2 regions of the Nitratireductor sp. L15S-10 genome follow, and region 1 is predicted to be linked to the other one. Evidence: riboswitches for the same ligand, from Rfam matches in the RefSeq annotation. Region 1 holds a riboswitch; the other holds the start of a gene.
The links. Region 1 has a riboswitch for cobalamin ahead of P2W41_RS18830 (CbtB domain-containing protein). Riboswitches for the same ligand answer to the same signal wherever they lie in the genome.
Positions count from the first base shown of each region.

Region 2: another riboswitch for cobalamin. It lies ahead of P2W41_RS07395 (TonB-dependent receptor plug domain-containing protein); the one in region 1 lies ahead of P2W41_RS18830 (CbtB domain-containing protein).

Region 1 is NZ_CP120675.1:167,237-171,433, forward strand. It holds gene P2W41_RS18825 (copper-translocating P-type ATPase) at 1-1,128, shown strand, start outside; cobalamin riboswitch at 1,206-1,436, shown strand; gene P2W41_RS18830 (CbtB domain-containing protein) at 1,474-1,650, shown strand; gene P2W41_RS18835 (CbtA family protein) at 1,717-2,262, shown strand; gene P2W41_RS18840 (multicopper oxidase family protein) at 2,255-3,640, shown strand; gene P2W41_RS18845 (hypothetical protein) at 3,738-4,022, shown strand; gene P2W41_RS18850 (L,D-transpeptidase) at 4,081-4,197, shown strand, end outside.
Region 2 is NZ_CP120674.1:1,540,592-1,544,788, reverse strand. It holds gene P2W41_RS07400 (ABC transporter substrate-binding protein) at 1-1,103, opposite strand, end outside; cobalamin riboswitch at 1,380-1,590, shown strand; gene P2W41_RS07395 (TonB-dependent receptor plug domain-containing protein) at 1,718-3,571, shown strand; gene P2W41_RS07390 (ABC transporter substrate-binding protein) at 3,571-4,197, shown strand, end outside.

The DNA of each region.
Region 1 (4,197 bases):
CCCGCCCTTTCATATGCGCTCATCGCCGCGGTCGCGGTACTGATCATAGCCTGTCCCTGCGCCCTCGGTCTCGCCACCCCAATGTCGATCATGACGGCAACGGGACGCGGAGCTCAAGCAGGCGTGCTCATAAAGAATGCGGAGGCGCTCGAGAGGTTCGAGAAAGTTGATACGCTAATCGTCGACAAGACAGGCACGTTGACCGAAGGCAAGCCGCGATTGGTGGCAGTCGTGGCGGAGAATGGCCATGACGAGACCGAAGTGCTGCGTCTGGCGGCTTCCCTTGAACGGGGTTCGGAACACCCGCTCGCCGAAGCCATCGTAAGAGGAGCCGAAGAGCGAGGCGTGGAGTTGGCCGCGGCCGGCGACTTCGAGGCCGTTACCGGCAAAGGCGTCAAGGGTACAGTGGATGGCAGAGCCGTGGCGCTCGGCAATCTCGCGATGATCCGCGAACTTGGCCTGGAGGCGGGGGGCTTGACCGAAAAAGCCAATGGCCGCCGTGACGAGGGCGAGACGGTCATGTTCGTTGTCGTCGACAATGGCGTCGCCGGACTCGTATGCGTCGCCGATCCGGTGAAAGAAACAACCCCCGACGCGCTGAAGGCTCTGCATGAACTTGGATTCCGCATTATCATGGCGACCGGAGATAACGAACGAACGGCGAAAGCCGTTGCTGCGCGCCTGGGCATCGACGAGATCCGCGCCGACGTGCTTCCCGAAGACAAGGCGCGCATCATCCAGGAATTGCAGCAGCAGGGTCGCAAGGTCGCGATGGCCGGCGACGGCGTGAACGACGCTCCGGCTCTGGCTCAGGCCGACGTTGGAATCGCGATGGGAACCGGGGCGGATGTCGCGATCGAAAGCGCTGGGTTTACCCTGGTCAAAGGAAATCTTGACGGCATCGTCAGGGCTCGCCGTCTGGCCCACGGAACGATGCGCAACATACGGCAGAACCTGTTTTTCGCCCTGATCTACAATACGTTGGGCGTTCCGGTAGCTGCAGGCGTACTCTTCCCGTTCTTCGGCATCCTGATTAGTCCGATGTTCGCCGCCTTTGCGATGAGCGCTTCTTCGATCTCAGTTGTCGTCAATTCGCTCAGACTGCGGCAATTGGATCTGAAATCCTGATGGAGCCGTTGTCCTGGTCTTGTCGGAGAACGGTCGCGGCCAAGCTTGTCGTTATTGACTCGGTTTCGGCGTGACGTCAGGGTAATTGTTCACACGGTTCCCGCGATGCCGAGCGCGAAGCGGGATGAAAAGGGAATGTGACGGGTGGACCCAGACCGGGCATCCAAACCACAGCCGACCCCGCGACTGTAGAATGGCGCGGCGCCATAACTCCCGAAAACGGGAGCGCCACTGGAAACATCCGGGAAGGCGATAGCGCTGGAAAACCGCCATGAGCCAGGAGACCTGCCATGTGAACGGACGGAGAGATGTTCAAGTGACTGAATGAGCAACACGGAGGTTGTCATGCTCGCAACACAATCTGTTTCGCTGCGGGTTTCGGCATCAGCACGTCTGACGACTACGCTGTTCGCTGCAATATTTGGCATAGCGTTGCTTTATTTCGCTGCGTTTGCTCATTCCGACGCACTGCACAACGGCGCCCACGACACGCGCCACGCAATCGTCGCGCCCTGCCACTAAGGCGCCACGACGTAGATGTTGACCCGGGTAATTCTGGCCGCGCTTGTAGCGGGATTGCTCGCTGGTGTGTTCGCGACCGCGGCGCAATCAGTGCGGGTTATCCCGTTGATCCTCCAAGCCGAAGCTTATGAAGAGGGGGTGTCACACGCTGAGACCGAGGACGAAGTCTGGGCGCCCGAAGAAGGCTTGCAGCGGACGTTTTTTACGTTGCTCTCGAATCTCGTGACCGGTGTTGCATTCGCACTGATTCTAACGGCTATCACTCTGATATTAGACCAACCGGTGTCGCTCCGGCATGGCGCGCGTTGGGGGGCGGGTGGGTTCGCGGTTTTCGTTCTCGCCCCAAACTTCGGTCTTCCGCCTGAATTGCGCCTGCATGGATCGGACAGTCTGCCCGATGGCGGTAAATCCCCTTCGATCAGGGCGGATGTGCTGAAGGAAAAGGGCTGGACTGTGTCCAATCTGGCTTATGCGCTGAAAACAGGCATCCAACCGGACGGCGACGCTTTTGGTGGTTCGATGGGGGAAGTGGTGCGTGACGGAACTTCCTTTCTCAGTCAGGACGATCTGACGGCAATCGCGACCTTTCTGCTGGAGCGGGAGAATGATTGACAGACGCAATTTCCTGGCGGGAACCGGGGTGCTCGTGTCAGCAGGCGTCCTGCCCGGTCTTGCTGTGGCAAAGGCGGGTGCGCAGGAGTTTGATCTGATCGCCGGATCGGTCCAGCGAGCACTTTACGAGCAGCAGCTCTCAGATCTCTGGGCCTATAACGACATTGTACCCGGTCCTGAAATCCGGGCCCGAAAGGGCGAGCGGATACGCGTCAACTTTCGCAACAATCTTGAGGAGCCCACATCCATCCACTGGCACGGGATCCGCATCGAAAATGCGATGGACGGGGTGTCCGGCTTGACCCAGGAACCCGTGCAGCCCGGAGACAGTTTCATCTATGAATTCGAGCTGCCGGATTCCGGTACATATTGGTATCACGCGCACAACAAGAGTTGGAATGAGGTCGGGCGTGGCTTGTATGGCCCGTTGATCGTGGAGGAGCGAACCTCCACCTTTGATCGCGACCATGACATCACCCTCATCATTGATGACTGGCGCTTGCGCCAGCCTGGCGTTCTGGACACGGACAGCTTTGGTTCCTTGATGGATTGGAGCCACGGAGGGCGTCTCGGTAACTGGCTCCTTGTGAATGGCAAGTCACGTCCGGTCTTGAAGCTGCGCAGTGGCGAAGCCTATCGCGTTAGACTGATCAACGCCTCGAACGCACGTGTTCTGGAACTCGATCCCAATCGGTTCGGCGGAAAGGTAATTGCCTATGACGGACAGGCGCTGCCGGAATCCGTCGTTCTGCCTTATTCCCCGCATCTTCTCGGACCAGCGCAACGGATCGACCTTATGGTTGTTCCGGACGCTGATTTTGCGATCGAAGAGATTTCGGGCGATCAGCCATTCCCCCTGGTCGACGGGATCGTCGACGGGATATCGCGTACAGCGCAGTCGACGCCTTCAATTCCGGTAAACCTGATACCGGAGCCCGATGTGACGGGCGCCCGGAAAGTGAAGGTCGTTATGGAAGGTGGCGCCATGGGCGGCTTTGTGGACATCACCTACAAGGGCAAGCGCCTTGAAGGCGAAGATTTCCGTAAAACGGGCCAGTCCTGGGCATTCAACGGCATAGCAAACCTGGCGGAGGCTCCGCTTTTCACGGTTCGGCGCGGCGAAACGGTTCTGCTGGAAACGATAAATCAGACAGGCTGGGTACACGCCATGCATGTCCATGGTCATCACTTCCGTGTTCTCAGCCGATCCGGAGCCGACGTCGATGACGGCAAGCCCTGGCGCGACACATTCCTGATTGGACCTGAGCAGACGACGGAGGTTGCCTTCGTCGCTGGCAATCCCGGCAAGTGGCTGTATCATTGCCACATGCTGGAACACGCGGCGGCAGGCATGACCACATGGTTCGAAGTCAGCTGAGACGAGTGTAGAAAATTTACGGAACCGGCGTTACGTTACTGAAATGCGCAGACTTTTGCCATCGTTGATGATACTGGTTCTGGTCCTCGGGGCCATGATGCCGGCTGTGATCCAATCGCATGCCGACATGACATCAACGAAAGTAACCGATCAGGTTCATGAGGTTCTGGCCGCTGACAAGACGGCCGCGATGAAGTGCTGTCAGAAGTCGAAAAGCGGCATGGATAACCGCCAAGGCAATTGTGCGGCCGATTGCCATTATCTTCCCGAATTCACACCGCTGCAAAATTCGCCTGTCTTGGCGTCGGTTGAAATCCCGGCACAGTCCGAGACGCTTCTGGAAGTGATATATTTCCAGATGAGGCCCCCCATCTCGATCTGATCTTACTTCGCCAGCCATCAATGGCGTTCGTCGAGTAATTGGATTTGAGAGGGAAACCATGCTTTCCAAACGTAGCTTAATGCTTGGCGCTTTGTCGTCGGCATTCCTGCCTGCCTCGTTGGCACAGGCACACAAACGCGTCTTCAAACTTGATCCGCGGTTCGAACCGCAGACT
Region 2 (4,197 bases), on a different replicon from region 1:
TGGATCGGGCAGACATGATGGTTCTCGGCCACCTCGCCGGCATTGTTGTAGCCGAGCGCCAGAACCGTCGTGTTGTCGACGGCACGCTGCAGGGCGCGGCGCACCTTCTCGTCGTCATAGGGCGCATTGTCGACATTGGTGCGCGCCACGATCGTTGTTGCCGTGGTGACCTCCGATTTCACCAGCCCCAGAGAGTCCATAATATCCACGAAATCGGCAGTCGTTTCGTAATTGGTGTGGATTTCTCCGGATTCAAAGGCACTGACGGTCGCGGAGGGGTCCGTGCCGTAATCGATGAACTCAATGCCATCGAGATAGGCTTCGCCGCCCCACCACTTGCCATCCGCCCGCTTCTTGAGTTCCACTCGGTTGCCAACCTCGTAGGACACGAGCTCGAAGGGACCGGTGCCAATGGGATTGGCGACGAAATCGCGGCCCGTTTCGTCGAAGCTTGGGTGAACGATAAGTGCCGGATAGTCCGACATGCCGGGAATGATGGAAATATCAGGTGCCGACAGGTTCAGCTTCACCGTCATGTCATCGACCTTTTCGATGGCCCCCTCGCGCGCCTTTTTGGTCTCAGAATCAACGAGGGAAGCCATGCGGGCCGGCATGGAGTTGCCCTCCACGGTCTGGTCGCACCAGCGGTTGAAGTTGTAGATCACGTCATCGGCGGTGAAGGCGTCGCCATTGTTCCAGGTAACGCCCGGACGCACGTGAAGGATGTACTCGGTTGCATCGTCGTTGACTTCCCAGCTTTCGAGAAGCTTGCCCTCAAAGGTGAAATCGCGGGTGTACTTCACCAGCGGCTCGAGCGTCTGGCGCATGGCGTTGGCGATTTCCGACCAGTCGGCCGTGCGCGGATCTTTCGGGTCCTTGATGAACATGGCGACGCGCAGTATGCCGCCCTTTTTCGGCTCCTGAGCCATTGCATGTCTGGGGGCTGCCAGGCCGAGCATACCGTAAGCTGCTGCCGTCGATGCGCCGAGCGCGCTTGCGAGCGCAAGAAACTCACGCCGGTCCATTCTGCCGGCACGTGCCTCATTCGCCATATCGGCGACGCGGGCCGGCACCTTCTCGCCATTGCTCTTGAAAAACGTCATCGACGCACTCCCATTATCTGCCGTTTTCGGTTCGCCATTAGCATTTCCCATCCCGCCCCCGATGTCAAAATTCCCCGGGGTTCGAGAGGCAAATTCTGCAACTTTTTCGACAATCTCAATGACGGATTTGCGACAGTATTGCCGCAAAAATTACACGAAGAGCCGATTTCGCAACAATAGGTACGATTTAATCCTGACAAATCTTGACTTCGGGAAGCACGCTGTCCCGGATCCGCCCCTGCCTGCTGATTGACGCTGTCTCTGCCAGTTGCTAAGCGGTTTCGGTTCGCTTGAGGTGCTCTGGCAGGGTGTTCACCCGCCGGAGAAAAGGGAACACGGAACGGTCATTTTTATGAACCGCAGCCGTGGCTGCTCCCGCAACTGTGAGCGCTGAGGTGCCTCTGATGCCACTGGGTGCAAGACCCGGGAAGGCGAGACCACCGACGAAGCGCGAGCCAGGAAACCTGCCTCAGGCCGTCACCGACCGGATGCGGGACGCTTCCGGGGCTGTGGTTCTCGCAGTGGTGGCGATTGTCATCGCTGGCGGGGAGACCGAACTTTGGCGTCTGTCGCTCTCCAGCAAATCAGAAAATGTTGCTCGCTGGAGGAAATGCATGCTTTCAAGCCGACACCGAACCTCTTTCCTGTTCAGTGCATCAGCGCTGATACTGGGCTTCTCCACGCTCACCACGCAGGCTGAAGACTTCGAGCTCGACACACTGGTCATCACCCCCAGCCGCACCCCAACGGAGGCCTCCAAAGTGGGCTCCACGGTGCAGGTTATCGAGCGCGAGGAGATCGAGGAGCAGTCTCTGCCTCTGGTGCAGGATTACCTCAACCAACTGCCGGGCCTGAATCTCTCCCCGAATGGCGGGCCCGGAAACACGACCACGCTGATCATGCGCGGCCTGCGCGGGCAGTATGTTAAAACCCTCTTCGAGGGCATCGACATATCAGAAGTTACTGGCCCTACCGTGCAGGCAGCCTACGGTCACCTTCTCGCCGACAACATTGGGCGGATCGAGGTTCTGAAAGGCTCACAGAGCACACTCTACGGCTCCGATGCGATTGCCGGCGTGGTCAATCTCACAACGCTCGGAGGCATTCCGCAGGGTATCGAGCACAGCGTTCATGTCGAAGGTGGATCCCGAAAAACAGGCTTTGGAAACTACTCACTGACGGGCGGTTTCGACCAGGGCGAATTCGGCATTTCCCTGTCTGGATTCACCACCGATGGTTTCTCGATGGCATCATCTGGTGTGGAAGATGATGGATACACCAATCTGACAGGGACATTCAGCGGCCGATACGAAACCAGCGGCGATCTTGCAGTTTTCGCCAGCGGCCTTCTGTTAAACGGCTCGACTGAGACGGATGATGGCTTTCCAGTCGCCGACAGCCCGGCGAACGGGACATTTCGGCAGGCGGCCGGGCGCGTGGGCGCCGAATTCTCCCTGTTTGACGGTCAATTGAACAACACGTTGTCGGTACAGATGTCCGACACCGCCCGCGAGAGCACAAGCGGCTCTGGCTCCACCTCAACCTTTGACGGTTTGCGCTACAAGCTGGATTATCTGGGCTCTCTGGAAATTTCTCCCGAGCTGACGATCAATTTCGGCGCAGACTGGGAGCGTCAAACGGCCGTTACGGCAAATGTCGATAAGAGCGTTTCAATGGGCGGCGGCTGGATCGACGCGATCTACAGCCCATTTGATGCGCTGACTTTGACAGCCGGCGTCCGCCATGACGAACACAGCACCTTCGGTGGACACACATCCTGGCGCGCCACCGGATCCTATGAGTTCGCCAGCACCGGAACACGTTTCCACTCCTCGGTCGGAACGGGCTATCGCGCGCCGAGTCTCTACGAACTCTACGCTCCGTTCTATGGCAATACCGAACTGAAGCCTGAAACGAGCCTCGGCTTCGATATCGGCGTTGAACAGCGCTTTCTGGATAACAGGCTCGTCACCGATGTTACCTTCTTCATGATCGATGTCGAGGATTACATCGGCTACCACCCGGTCACCTATCAGAACATTCAGACGAATGGCGAGGTCAAGACACGCGGCGTGGAGGCGTCTTTTGCCTATGCGGCAACCGACTGGCTCGACCTGCGCGGTGCCTATACCTACACGAAGGCCACCCAGACGGATGGACTGCGGGAAGTGCGCATCCCGAAACACGACATCGCTCTTGGCGCGACACTGCGTCCTGCCGATCGCTGGGAAATCAGCGCGACAGCGAAAATCGCCCTCGACACGGTGGACGGTTATGTCGACGGCCCACGCTCAAACCTTGATGATTATATTCTTCTGAACGCCAGGGTCGCCTACAAGCCGAACGAGAATACGGAGCTCTATTTGCGTGGCGAGAACCTTCTCGATCAGAAGTACGAAGTCGTTCAGGGCTACAACACACCCGGCTTCGGCGTTTTCGCCGGCTTCCGTGCAAAGTTCGCTCCCTGATGCTGGGGCGCCGGAAACGCCTCCCCTGCCTTTCCGGCCTTGCTCTTCTGGCCGGCGCGCTTCTTGTCGCGCCGGTTTCGGCCGCGCCGAAACGCGTCATGTCGCTCAATCTGTGCACTGACCAGCTTGCCATGACGCTGGCCGGGCCGGATCAGCTCGTCTCCGTCTCCTTCCTTTCGCGCGAGCCGAGCCTCTCAATGCTGCATGAAGAAGCGCAGGCCTACCCGGTCAATCACGGGCTTGCCGAAGAGGTGTTTCTTGAAAATCCCGACCTGGTGGTCACCGGCACCTACTCACTACACAACACCACCGCGTTGCTGAAACGGCTGGGCTTTCATGTCGAAGAATTTTCCTTCGCGCAGACCCTTGAGACCATTCCTGGTGAAGTGCGGCGGATGGGGGCGCTCATCGGGCAGGAAAAGAGGGCGCAAGCCATCGCAGACGATTTCACGCGTGAACTCGAAACAATCGCCGCCGGCCAATGCGGCAAAGACCCTACCATGATTGCCTATGACCAGAACGGCATCGCCTCTGGACGCGGCACGCTGGCCGATTCCGTTATACAGGCTGCCGGCTTTGCCAATCTTGCCGCCGACATGGGTGTCATTGGCGTAGCCCCCTTTCCA